DNA from 4 places in the Ruegeria sp. BHSC029 genome. Region 1 is predicted to be linked to each of the others. Evidence: riboswitches for the same ligand, from Rfam matches in the RefSeq annotation. Region 1 holds a riboswitch; each other region holds the start of a gene.
The links. Region 1 has a riboswitch for cobalamin ahead of AC2FML_RS16315 (DUF1636 family protein). Riboswitches for the same ligand answer to the same signal wherever they lie in the genome.

Region 1 (3,202 bases):
AGCTGTCGCGCCATCACTGTAGGCAATACAATTCCACGGAGCCCGATCCTCTCCAACCCCAACGGTGACTTGTGTTCCAGCCTCGCTGAACGCGGATGAGAGCACGACCACTTGCGAATTGTTGGTTGTTTTGGCCACGTCTCGCAGACACGCCTGTTGGGCGGGTGTCAGTTCGGCAGGTGCGCTAGACGTGCTGGTGTCGTCGCAGGCCGCTAGCAGTGCGAAACACGTCGCGCCTGAAATCATCGTGACTTTGTTAATCATTTTCTTCTCCTCACAGATTTGTTGATACTTTTGGAATAGGTGGTCTTATTTTGCGCGCTCACGTCTAAGCGGTCCCCGATTTTGCGGCCAATGACATGGCTGGCAGACAGATATTCTGCCGATCCCCGGGACCGTGAACAAAGCGTGCTGATGTTATGACATTATGGGTAAAAACCGGTGCGAACTTTCGCGGAAGGGTTCGTAAATTTAATCCCGGCACTGCGTCCTCCCAACGCTGATCTTCGTAAAATGCCTTCCGACCGCCAGCACTCACTCCAGCAGTCGGAAGGGCCCGACGAAACGGGCGACAGCGACAACAACGGAGGTAAAGCTAAAGTTGTGTCGAGTTCGTATGTTTGAATCAATCACAGGATAAATCAATGATTTTTCCGCGCGTAAATTTTGTACGCTTTCCAACGATAGGCTTCTGCATTCAAAGGGAAAAGGCGAGGCCGCTCACGGAGGCTTGGCAGTCGGCCCGCTTGCGCCGCCGTGTTTCGGGACCTTCCGAGCTATCTTAATCCAGTTGGTCAAAACGACGTGATTCTCGGCCCGGTCTGTCGCTCAGGTGGTGCCGAAGGGTCGCCTGGATACCTCCATTACGCACCCGCCCAGAACGTCGTTGACAGTGCAACCCGACTCATGGATGAGATTTGCGCTGATGGTTCCCGATCGTTTCGGCGGTCGGGTAAAAGGGAATACGGTGCGGCGCCGTTCTGACGCCAATTCCGTGACTGCCCCCGCAACTGTAGGCGGTGTGCGACCCCCGGATGCCACTGGGCCGATAGGTCTGGGAAGGCGGGGCAAGCCATACATCGCGAGTCAGGAGACCTGCCATCATCAAACGCAACTCAACCCGGGCGGGGTGTCCCGGAAGGAGGCCAAGATGGCATTTTCGGCTTGCGCCGCTGACATGACTGGTTCCCTTTCCGTCCCGCGATTTCGCGGAGGGCGAAGTGAGCCGACAATCAACACATCACATCACGGTTTGCCTATCTTGCCGACCCAAGGGCGCAGCCGTACGCCCCGGGCCTGACCTGATCGGACGATTGCGCGCCGCGCTGGCCGAAGACGACGGTTTGGCAGGTTTTGACGTTTCCGGTGCGGCCTGCATGGCCGGGTGCACCCGACCCTGTACCGTCGCCTATCACGCGCCGGGCAAGGCATCTTACCTGTTTGGCGGCCTGACGTCTGAAGAGACCGGGGCATTGGTGGAATTCGCCCGGCTGTACCAGCAGTTGCGCGATGGATGGTGCAGCTCGGTCGACCGCCCGGCCGGGCTTCGCCACGCGACGCTGGCCCGCATTCCAGCCGCGATGGCTGCGTCTTCGGAAAATGCGGATTGCGCCTCATGAGCGCGCCTTTGCTGTCGGTGGATACCGTCACCTGGGCGCCGCGAAAACGAGCGCCGTTGGTGCTGCACGAGACCAGTTTTGCGCTGATGCGCGGGCAGGTCATGGGGGTTGTGGGGCCGAACGGTGCCGGCAAGACAACCCTTCTGCGGATGATCTACGGCTATCACCGTCCGTCCTCGGGCGACATTCTGGTGGACGGCGTGTCCGTCAAAAGAATGGCCCCCCGGGCGCTGGCGCGTCAGGTTGCCGCCGTGCTGCAGGAGCAGCCCTCGGATTTCGCGCTGACCGTGCGCGACATCGTGGCGTTGGGACGTGTGCCGCACCGGTTAGGCCTGTCCACGCCCGGCAGTCGTGACCACCAGATCATCGAGTCCGCGCTTCACCGAATGGATCTGCACGGGTTTGCCGACCGTGGGCTGGCCACTCTGTCCGGCGGCGAGCGTCAGCGTGTGATGGTCGCCCGCGCCCTTGCCCAAGAGCCCCGGATTCTTGTGCTGGACGAGCCTACCAACCACCTGGACATCCGCAACCAGCTAGAGGTGTTGCGGCTGATCCGGGACCTCGACCTGACGATCGTCACCTCGCTGCACGATCTGAACCTGGCCGCCGATGTCTGCGACCGTGTTCTGATTCTGAAGAACGGTCGACCCTGCGGCTTTGGCCCAACCCAGACAGTGCTGAGTGACAGGCTGGTCTCTGACACGTTCGATGTCACCGCCCGGCAAGAGCAACTCAGCCTCAGTCACAAACCTCACCTGACCTATCAACTCCCCAATCCCCAACCAGAAGGAAGCTTGGAATGAAACCGACCACCCTAGTCCTGGGCTTGGCTTTGGCCGCCAATACCGCGATCGCGGAAACCACCGTGCAAAGTTGCAATCGAACCGTCACCTTTGACGAACCGCCCAAGGCGGCGATCTCGAACGACGTGAACCTGACGGAAATGATGCTGGTGCTGGGCCTGGCCGACCGAATGGTGGGATATACCGGCATTTCCGGCTGGAAGACGTTGGACGAGGACATGCGCGCCGGAGTGCAGCAGCTGCCCGAGCTGTCGGCCAAGTATCCCAGCAAAGAGGTGCTGGTCGGCGCAGATGCCGATTTCTATTTCGCGGGCTGGAACTACGGGATGAAAGTGGGTGGCGAGGTGACGCCAGAGACGCTCGAACCTTTCGGGATCAAAGTCTACGAACTGACTGAAAGCTGCATCCATATCGGCGACAAGCCCAAAGCCAGCATGAGCGACATGTACAACGATCTTCTGAACCTCGGTCGTATCTTCGGTGTCGAAGACAGGGCGCAAAAGCTGGTCCAGGGATATAAGGCCGAACTTGCTGAGATCACATTCAGCCTGAATCCTTCGGACGAGCCGCTGCGTGTCTTTGTCTATGACAGCGGCGAGGATACGCCGTTCACTGCCGGCCGCTATGCCATGCCGACCGCTCTGATCGAGGCCGCAGGCGGCGTCAACATCATGGATGATTTCGAGAAAAGCTGGGCGACCGTCACCTGGGAGGAAGTCGTCGATCGCAACCCCGAAGTCATTGTGATCGTCAATTATGGCGACGTCGCCGCCGAGCAGA
Region 2 (3,202 bases), on a different contig from region 1:
GAAACGCGGCCCGTGCATGGCGAATGCGGCGGCTACATGGCCCTGGGCGAAGGGCTGATCGACAAGGATGGCACCCGCCACCGGATGGCCGGGCTGCTGGGTCTGGTCACCTCGTACGAGAAGCGCAAGTTCAACCTGGGCTATCGCCGGGCCGAGTTGCTGGCCGACATGCCCGGGTTCTCGGCCGGGACCGCGCTGCGGGGGCACGAGTTCCACTATTCCTCGATCGTCGAGCAGCCCGACGTGCCCTTGGCACGGGTTTTTGACGCCGAAGGCGCCGAAGGTCCGCAGACCGGATCGCGCCGCGGACATGTCACCGGTACGTTCTTCCATCTGATCGCAGAGGCCAGCGCATGAGCGGTTTCGTTTCCTTCATCGGGTCCGGTCCCGGCGACCCGGAATTGTTGACCCTCAAGGCCGTGGACCGGCTGCAAAAGGCCGATGCGGTACTGTTCGACGATCTCAGCAGCGGGCCGATCCTGAGCCATGCGCGCAAGGAGGCCGACCTTGTGGGCGTGGGCAAGCGCGCCGGGCGGCCCTCGCCCAAGCAGGACCATGTCAGCCGCCTGCTGGTCGAGTACGCCCAGACCGGCCAGCGGATCGTGCGGCTGAAATCGGGCGATGGCGGCCTGTTCGGACGGCTAGAGGAGGAACTGGTGGCCCTGCGCGCTGCCGGGGTCGCCTACGAGATCATTCCGGGCATCCCCTCAGCCATTGCCGCGGCTGCCGCGGCAGGCATCCCGCTGACCCGGCGGCTGACCGCGCGGCGCGTGCAGTTCGTCACCGGCCACGATGTCAGCGGGAAGCTTCCCGAGGACTTGAACCTGCCCGCGCTGGCCGACCCGGGTGCGACGACGGTGGTGTTCATGGGCAAGCGCACCTTTCCCCTGCTAGCCGGCGCGCTGCACGCGCATGGGCTGCCGCTGGATACCCCCGCGCTGATGGCCGAGTCGGTCTCGACGCCTGAGCAGTCGCTGCACCGGTCCACCGTCGGTGCCTTGGCCGAGCGCCTGGGTTCCGAGATCGGCACCGCGCCAGCGCTGATCCTCTATGGTCCGCTGGCGGAGTTCGACGATGATTGATCTGGTCTTGATCGGGATCGGCACCGGCAACCCGGACCACGTGACCTTTCAGGGCGCGCAGGCGATCCGCGCGGCCGATCTGATCCTGATCCCGCGCAAGGGCGCCAACAAGGCCGATCTGGCCGGCGTGCGCGAGGAAATCATCCGCAAGGTCACCGGCACACCGCCCCAAATCGCCTATTTCGACATCCCCGAGCGCCGGTCGCAAGATGGCTACCTGCGCGGCGTGGATGAATGGCACGACGCGATCGGCCTGCGCTGGCAGGAGGCGATGGCCCGGCACCCCAAGGCGCGCACCGTCGCCCTGCTGATCTGGGGCGACCCGTCGCTCTATGACAGTTCGCTGCGAATCGCGGCGCGGCTGGACCCGCAGCCGAACACCACGGTGATACCCGGCATCACGGCGCTGCAGGCGCTGACGGCGGCCCATGCCATGCCAATCAACGAGATCGGCGCGCCTTATCTGGTCACCACCGGCCGGCGCATCCGCGACGAGGGCTGGCCCAGCGACGCCGATACGGTTGCGGTGATGCTGGATGGCGAATGTTCGTTCCAGATGCTGGACATGGCCGATTTTGACATCTGGTGGGGGGCTTACGTGGGTATGCCCGAGCAGATCCTGATCAAAGGTCTGCTGGCCGATGTGGCCGATGAGATCCTGCGCACCCGCACCGAGGCCCGCGCCTGGCACGGGTGGATCATGGATATCTATGTTCTGAAAAAGCGCGGGAATTGACGCGAAAGGTCGCAAATGGCGATTGCGCCACAGCGGCATTCACGTCTAAATGGACGGGTCTGGTCCTGCCGGAGACATCCGGATGCTAAGAGGGAATTTGGTGCGGCCTGCGCGCAGGTCAAATCCGAAGCCGCCCCCGCGACTGTAAGCGGTGAGCCCTGTTCAACCAGCCACTCCCGATCCGTTCGGGGGGAAGGCGAACAGAGGCGCTGACCCGCAAGCCAGGAGACCTGCCAGGCGAACAATGAAACACCGGCCGTCGGGTGCGGCGGCACAGGAGGACAGAAAATGACGACACAAACGCAAACCGCATCAACGGCACGCGCTGGCATTCTTTCGGCAGTGTTCGCGGCAGCCCTAGGCCTGGGGATCATCACCTTGGCTGGTCACGTTCAGGCATCGGCGCTGCATGACGCCGCGCATGACGTGCGCCACGCAACCGGCTTCCCCTGCCACTAAACCAATGTTCAGTCGCATTCTGACCAGCGCGTTGTTCGCTGGTGCTGCAGCCGGGTTGATCGTCGCCCTGCTGCAGTTGGTATTCGTGCAGCCCGTGTTGCTGCATGCTGAACTCTATGAATCCGGAGAGCTGGTGCATTTCGGAGCCGAAGCCGTCTCGGCCCATCCCGAACTGCCGGGCATGTTCTCGGACCTGACCCGCGACGGGCTGAGCGTGGTGTTCACCATGCTGACCTATACCGGCTATGCGCTGGTTCTGGTCGCCCTGATGTCGCTGGCCGATGCGCAAGGCCACCCTGTTGACGGGCGCACGGGCGTGCTGTGGGGCCTGGCCGGTTTCATCGCCTTTCACCTGGCGCCGGGCTTCACCCTGGCCCCCGAGGTTCCGGGTGTTGCCGCAGCCGACGTGTTCGCGCGGCAGATCTGGTGGTGGGCAACCGTCGCGGCTGCTGGTGTGGCCATGTGGCTGATCGCCTTTGGTGGCAACATCGTCAGCTATCTGGTTGCGGCCGTGCTGTTGATGGCCCCGCACCTGATCGGCGCGCCGGAACCCGACGTGTTCACCGGGCCGGTTCCGACCGAGATCGGGGCCCTGTTCGCAGCACGCGCCTTTGGCGTCGGCCTTGTGGCCTGGGTGCTGCTGGGTTCGTTTGCCGGGTATTTCTGGCAAAGCGAGGGCAAGCGCGTCGAAGCCGCGGCCTGATCTCCGAAATCCCACGACCCGCCGGCGCCCAACCGGCGGGTCATTTGCTTTTCAAGGAAACATGATGACACGCTCGCTTGCTCTTTTCGCGATCGGTCTGGTCTTTGGTGGGGGTGCCGGGTTCGTGCTGGCCGCGGCCAACGGCGTCACCTTCGATGGCCACGACCATTCCGACCCCGCCCAACATGGCGGCCATCACGCCGAGGCCAAGGCCCATGACCA
Region 3 (3,202 bases), on a different contig from region 1:
GGGTCTCGGTTTCTTCGAGCCCGTGGCTTTCGCGGAAGACGACGTGCATCGGTGCTTACTCGGCGGCCTCGGTGACGCCCGTCAGGATGCCGCGGATCGCGGCCTCGTCGATGTCGTCATGCTCGGCGATGACCACAAGGCGCGAGCGGCGCTCTTCCTCGGGTTTCCACGGGCGGTCATACTGGTGCCGCACCCGCGCGCCGACCGCCTGGACCAGCAGGCGCATCGGCTTGCCCTGAACGGCGGCATAGCCCTTGACCCGCAGGATGTTCAGCTCGTTCGCCAGACGCTCGATATTGGCGACCAGCTGCGCCGGGTCGGTCTGTTCTGGCAGCTCGACCACAATGCTTTCGAAATCGTCATGTTCGTGGTCGTCATGGCCATCGTGATGCGAGGGGCGGGCGTCCATGTCGTCTTCGGCTGCGGCCTCCAGCCCCAGCACCACGCGCACGTCCACCGCACCCTCGGCCACTTCGACCACGGGCAGGGGGCGGGGCGCCTCGGCGGCGATGATCTCGCGCGCCTTGGCCACGCCTTCGGGGCCGGCCAGGTCAGGCTTGGTCAGCAGGATGATGTCGGCGCACGAGATCTGATCCTCGAACACCTCGGACAGGGGCGTTTCGTGGTCGATCGAGTCATCGGCCATGCGCTGGGCATCCACCGCCGCGACATTCGGGGCGAAGCGGCCTGCGGCCACGGCCTCGGCATCGGCCAGAGCGATCACGCCGTCCACGGTGATCTTGGAACGGATGTCGGGCCAGTCGAACGCCTTGAGCAGCGGTTTCGGCAGGGCCAGACCGCTGGTTTCGATCAGGATGTGATCGGGGCGCGGGTCGAGCGCCATCAGCGCCTCGATCGTGGGGATGAAGTCATCGGCCACGGTGCAGCAGATGCAGCCATTGGCCAGTTCCATGATGTTTTCCGCCGGGCAGTCGGGGATCGCGCAGCTTTTCAGGATTTCGCCATCGACGCCCACGTCGCCGAATTCGTTGACCACCACGGCCAGCCGCTTGCCCTGCGGGTTTTGCATCAGATGGCGGATCAGCGTGGTCTTGCCCGAGCCGAGAAAGCCGGTGATGACGGTGACGGGAAGTTTTTCGAGGGTGCTCATGCTCAGGCTCCAATCGGGGGAATGCGGGCGGCGCAGTTCTTGCGGAAATGTTCAGGGCGGTCGCGCCATTTCACAAGGCCATCATCGGCGGCCAGATATTTGGTGGCGCCTTCGACGATGATCTCGACATGGTCGGATTCGTTCAGGTTCTCATAGACGAAGGTCCAGCGCGACGGCCCGCCGCGCAGAACGATCGAGCAGCCCTGATCGCAGTTCGACAGGCATTCGACCGGCTTCAGGGTGATGCCCTCGGGTAGGTCGGCGGCGGCCAGCGCCTTGTGCAGCAGCGTGCCGGGGCGCTGGGCGTCATCCTCGATGGGCAACCCGCGTCGGCAGGTGGTGCAGACCAGCAGTTCAACTGGTGTGGTCTCGGTCACGTCTCTCATCCCCCCTCACTCGGTTGTCGGGGGACGGGGTATGCGCGGGCCACGTTGCGGACATGGGCCCGACACCGGAACACCCCGTCCGGTTTGTCTTCGGGCGTTGGCAGGTCTCCCGGCTTGCGGATGTCAGAGCGGCGCTCTGTCGGATGTCCCGCCTTCCCGGCCTGCGGCCAGTGGCATTTGGGCACCCTCTCCGGTCACGGTCGCGGGGGCGGCTGCGTTTGACGGAAAACCGCTGACGCATTCCCTTTTCATCTGCTTGCACAGACACCAACGCAAGCGACATGCGGCACGGGCAGGGGGGTTGTCAAGCGCGCGGGGCCAAGTGCCTCGCGTCGGATCGAAAAAGCGACTTGCCGGGATCAATCCGCGGCATCTCCGGCCAGCCGGTCGCGCAGCCAGGCCAGGAACAACTGGGCAGGGATGGACGGAGGCGCCGCGCTGACGCTGCGGATCAGATAATGCGACTGGGCAAAGGGAATCGCCGGCCCCGCAACCCGGATCGGCGCGCCCTGGGCGATGGCGTTGCGCGCGAACCGCTCCAGAACGGTGGCATAGCCAGCGCCGGCCATCACCAGTTGCAGCGCCGTGACGGTCGTATCCGCCGAATTACGCGCGGGGCGGTCGGGCAGGTCGGTGCCCGTGGCCTCGAAGTACCGCGCCCAGTTGTCCTCATACCCCAGAATGTGAATCAACGGGCCGTTTTGCAGGTCTGGCGCCGGGTCCTGCGCCCGGCAGACGGGCACCAGCCGTTCCGAGCACAGCTGTTCGGCCGCAACTCCGGGCCAGTCGCCATAGCCCAGCCGGATTTCCACGTCCACATCCGCAGGCGCGGCCGAGTCGTTCCAGATATGTGACACCAGCCGCACCGGGATCTCGGGGTGCTGGGCGCTGAACGCGGGCAGCTCGGCCGCGATCCAGTAGGTCATCGTCGATATCGCCGCCCGGATGGTCAGCGCCTGCCGCGAGGCGGGGCCGAACAAGCTGTTGGTGGACAGCGCAATATCCGACAGCGCCCGGCGCACGGTCAGCGCATAGGACTGGCCCAGCTCGGTCAGCGACAGGTGTCGGGCGTTGCGGGCAAAAAGCGGCTGCCCGAGGTCCGCCTCGAGCGAGCGGATATGCAGCGACACTGCCGTCTGGGTCAGGCCCAGTTCCTGCGCGGCGGTGGTGAAATTCAGATGGCGGGCGGCGGCTTCGAAGCTGCGCAGCCAGGCCGGATTGGGCAGGCGGTCCATTCAGCACCAAAATATTTTGCATTTAGATTGACTTATTATTCGTTTCTTTTGTCGATGGGCAACGGAAATACTCGTGTCAACGAAATTGCGCCTGCGGGAGGGCAGAACATGAAGGTCGGTTTCATCGGTTTGGGCAATGTGGGGGGCAAGCTGTCGGGGTCGCTGCTGCGCAACGGTATCGACCTGACGGTACACGACCTGAACCCCGATCTTGTGGCGGAGTTCGCCGCCAAGGGAGCAAAAGCCGGTGAAAGCCCGGCCCAGATGATGCGCGATTGCGATGCGGTCATCACCTGCCTGCCGTCGCCGGCTGCCTCGGACGCGGTGATGCAGCAGATGCTGCCCGAGGTCACCCGCGGCAAGATCTGGATGGAGATGTCCACCACCGACGAGGCCGAGGTCAAACGCCTGGGGGCCATGGTGATCGAACGCGGCGGGGCGGCGGTGGACTGCCCGGTTTCGGGCGGGTG
Region 4 (3,202 bases), on a different contig from region 1:
CGTTGTTCCTGAAAACCGCGCTTGCGGGCGGGTCAGGCGATCAATCGCGGCCAAACGGCACTGCTGCGCCGGGCGAAGGCGCCGATATGACCGATTTCGGACAGTCCGAAATCCCTCGGCTCCAACAAATGCCGACGGGCGGTCGGACCATAGAGTTCAGCCAGCCGCCAGACGGCGGGCGGTGGCACAGTCTGGTCATCCTCGAACGCAATGATATCCGCCGTGGCGTTCGCCCGACTCCAATCCGCTTGGGGAAGCGTGTCTCCCAATTCGGGCAGATAGCTGGTGGGCGATGTACACCACTTGCGCCATTGCCAATAGACGCCCGCCGGCAAATCGGCTCCGAATCCCAGAAGTTTCCCCGGCAGGTACCCCAGAAGACGCACCAGAGGTGGCACGTGGCCATACCAGAACAGAGTCGCCAAGCCCTTGTAGGGCCACGGGTGATCGGCCACCGTCACCAAACCTGCGCACACACAGATCATCCGGTCGATCTGTTCGATTTCCGGTTGCAGCGGACCCAGCATTCCACCGACCGAATGCCCGATCACCCACAGTTTTGCCTGCGGGTATCGACGGCGCATCTCGGCACGCGCTGCGGGCATGTCGATCAGCGCCCAGTCCGCCATCGTGGCCTTCGAGTCTTTCAGCCGCCCGGTCAGCGAATGCTCGAAATCCCGGTAATCATATGTCAGGCAAGCCATACCGCGCTCGGCGGCCAGCCAGCGAGCAAAGTGCTGATAGTAGTCACGTGGCACTCCTGTTGCGCCGTTCAGCACAACAACGGTTTGCGGCTCGACCGCCGGAGTGTAAAGCCGCGCCGCCAGCTGGGTCTGGCCCGACGGAAACTTAAAGTCTTCCACGTCAACCGCGTGCTGCGAATCCAACATCTTTGCCTCCAAACACTCTGGACCGATCGGTCTAATACTTTGTGTCTGGACCAATTGGTCTAGGCCTGTCAATATTTGGCCTGCATGACCCAACGTCCACCAAACACCAAAGATCGCCTGATCGTGACTGCCGCCCGACTGTTCCAGCGCTCGGGCTATAACGGTGTCGGTCTGGCGGAATTGCTGGCCGAAGCGCAAGCCCCCAAGGGTTCGCTTTATCACCATTTTCCAAAGGGCAAGCCGGATCTGGCCCTGGCGGCGGCCAGTTGGGCCTCGGACGGGATGTTGAGCATGATCGCTGCGGCATTCGACGACGCCGCGGATTTTCGCGACGGGGTCACCACCCTGTGCCACAAGATCGCGAAGCTGTTCGACACCTCGGCCCAATGGGAGACCTGCCCGATCGCCGCCACCCTGTTCGAAAGCCCCGACAACCGCGCGTTTCGGGAACATGCAGACCGTCTGTATGAAAGCTGGATCATCGAAGTTCGAAACCACGCCGCGCGGTTCGGAGTTTCCGACCCTGAAAATGCTGCGGACACCCTGTTCATCGTGATGCAAGGCGGCTGGCAATTGGCCCGTGCCCGCAGGGATTCGAATGTGCTGCGCAGACTGCCTGATCTGCTCCCTTGGGACTCACTCCGGCAACCGGGCTGAAACCGTCTTGACTCGATCCCGGATACACCGCTAGCGATGAGGGGATGGTTCCCGTGCCGTTTCGGTCCGGGATGAAAAGGGAACACGGTGCGGTCCAACCCGGAACTCCGGAGCGGACCAAGGCCGCGACTGCCCCCGCAACTGTAGGCGGAGAGCGATGCCTAAATACCACTGACCGCAAGGTTGGGAAGGTCGGCAAAGCAAAGACCCGCAAGTCAGGAGACCTGCCATCAAACGTGAAACCGAAACTCGGACGGGGTGTCCGGGCAGGGTCTGGCCTTGAAACCGGCGTCTGTCCAAATCCACCTCGCCCAGCGCGCGGAGGGCGCAACATGATTTGGAAGACCGATACCCATGAATTCGCGGCAACCATCTGCCAGCGCACCGGAAAGACCTGCCCGGCATTGGCGCGCATGGCACGGGCCATCGCGCAGGCAATGGCGACGGCGCAGGCGGCTACATCCCCCGACTTCCAAGTGGAAGGCAGTAGCGAACTGGCCCATTGCGAACATGGCTGCACGGCGCGGTTCGATGCACGTCCCGAACGGATCCGCGTGTATTGCGGAGCGGCCGCCGACACCCCGTCCGACTGCCTTGATACCTACGCCGACATGCTGTTTGACGACCAGAGCGACGCCCTGCCTGCGCAGGTCATCAGTGATCGACCCTGTGCGATGCTGCAGGCCACGGCGATCATGCCCGTGGTCAGGGCCGAGCGCGAGTTCCGCGCAACCGCCTGAATGTCAGGTCGCCAGTGCCTCGCGCGCTGGGGCGACGGCCCAGTCCATCTGAGCATCAGTCTCAACCGCGCAGGGGCGTACGGCCCGCAGGCGTTTCAGGGCCTGTTCCGGCTGCTCGCCGCTCTCGATCATCAAGCGCAGAACAACCATGCCAGACCGCCCACAACCGCCCCGGCAGTGGACCAGTACCCGCCCGCCGCCCGACAGCGCATGGCGGGCGGCGGCGCTGACTTCGGGCCATCGGCCGGATATCTCGGTCGACGGCGCCGAGAAGTCGGCGACCGGAAGATGCGCCCACCGACAGGCGCGCCGATGAATGTCACAGCCCAATTCGCCCGCACCCACAGAAACCAGTTCGGCAAGGGTTGTCATCGAAATCACCAGCCCCGGCGCCCAGGCTGAAATCAGGTCCAGATCTCCCTCATAGTCGCCGCCACCGCCGGGAACCGAGGTAAGGGCCAGCGTACCGCCGCCCACCTGCAATGCATGAACCACAAGATTTGTCATCAGACGTTCCCCCCGAAACTGGCTGATTGAAATTGATCCGCGCAGTATGCCTCACACCGCGCGCTCGCCAAAGCGAAAAACCTGCACCGGTGCTGTGGACGCGGGGCACCTGGAACTCTACCCTGCATCGTCAGTACGAATCCGTCAGAGCAGACATGACCACACAGTCCAGCCCCGCCTATCAGGTTCTCGCCCGAAAATACCGCCCGGAAACCTTTGCCGACCTGGTCGGTCAGGATGCCATGGTGCGCACGCTGAAAAACGCGTTCGAGGCGGACCGGATCGCGCAGGCCTTCATCATGACCGGCATCCGCGGCACCGGCAAGACGACCACGGCCCGGATCATCGCCAAGGGCATGAACTGCATCGGACCCGACGGCAATGGCGGCCCAACGACCGAACCCTGCG

Region 2: it holds a riboswitch for cobalamin, as region 1 does, so the genes downstream of both, AC2FML_RS05690 (CbtB domain-containing protein) here and AC2FML_RS16315 (DUF1636 family protein) in region 1, are expected to answer to the same signal.
Region 3: it holds a riboswitch for cobalamin, as region 1 does, so the genes downstream of both, AC2FML_RS05620 (DUF1636 family protein) here and AC2FML_RS16315 (DUF1636 family protein) in region 1, are expected to answer to the same signal.
Region 4: it holds a riboswitch for cobalamin, as region 1 does, so the genes downstream of both, AC2FML_RS12810 (hypothetical protein) here and AC2FML_RS16315 (DUF1636 family protein) in region 1, are expected to answer to the same signal.

Annotation. Positions count from the first base shown of each region.
Region 1 covers NZ_JBXWRU010000006.1:268,396-271,597, reverse strand. Annotated here, with positions in the region: gene AC2FML_RS16320 (hypothetical protein) at 1-264, opposite strand, end outside; cobalamin riboswitch at 910-1,117, shown strand; gene AC2FML_RS16315 (DUF1636 family protein) at 1,221-1,619, shown strand; gene AC2FML_RS16310 (ABC transporter ATP-binding protein) at 1,616-2,422, shown strand; gene AC2FML_RS16305 (ABC transporter substrate-binding protein) at 2,419-3,202, shown strand, end outside.
Region 2 covers NZ_JBXWRU010000002.1:400,354-403,555, forward strand. Annotated here, with positions in the region: gene AC2FML_RS05675 (cobyrinic acid a,c-diamide synthase CobB) at 1-357, shown strand, start outside; gene cobA (uroporphyrinogen-III C-methyltransferase) at 354-1,082, shown strand; gene cobF (precorrin-6A synthase (deacetylating)) at 1,075-1,818, shown strand; cobalamin riboswitch at 1,862-2,070, shown strand; gene AC2FML_RS05690 (CbtB domain-containing protein) at 2,107-2,277, shown strand; gene AC2FML_RS05695 (CbtA family protein) at 2,282-2,980, shown strand; gene AC2FML_RS05700 (hypothetical protein) at 3,045-3,202, shown strand, end outside.
Region 3 covers NZ_JBXWRU010000002.1:386,652-389,853, reverse strand. Annotated here, with positions in the region: gene cobN (cobaltochelatase subunit CobN) at 1-49, opposite strand, end outside; gene cobW (cobalamin biosynthesis protein CobW) at 56-1,111, opposite strand; gene AC2FML_RS05620 (DUF1636 family protein) at 1,114-1,497, opposite strand; cobalamin riboswitch at 1,580-1,784, opposite strand; gene AC2FML_RS05615 (LysR family transcriptional regulator) at 1,857-2,732, opposite strand; gene AC2FML_RS05610 (NAD(P)-dependent oxidoreductase) at 2,841-3,202, shown strand, end outside.
Region 4 covers NZ_JBXWRU010000004.1:552,443-555,644, reverse strand. Annotated here, with positions in the region: gene AC2FML_RS12820 (alpha/beta hydrolase family protein) at 33-890, opposite strand; gene AC2FML_RS12815 (TetR/AcrR family transcriptional regulator) at 1,014-1,547, shown strand; cobalamin riboswitch at 1,576-1,793, shown strand; gene AC2FML_RS12810 (hypothetical protein) at 1,880-2,287, shown strand; gene AC2FML_RS12805 (protein-tyrosine phosphatase family protein) at 2,291-2,794, opposite strand; gene AC2FML_RS12800 (DNA polymerase III subunit gamma/tau) at 2,950-3,202, shown strand, end outside.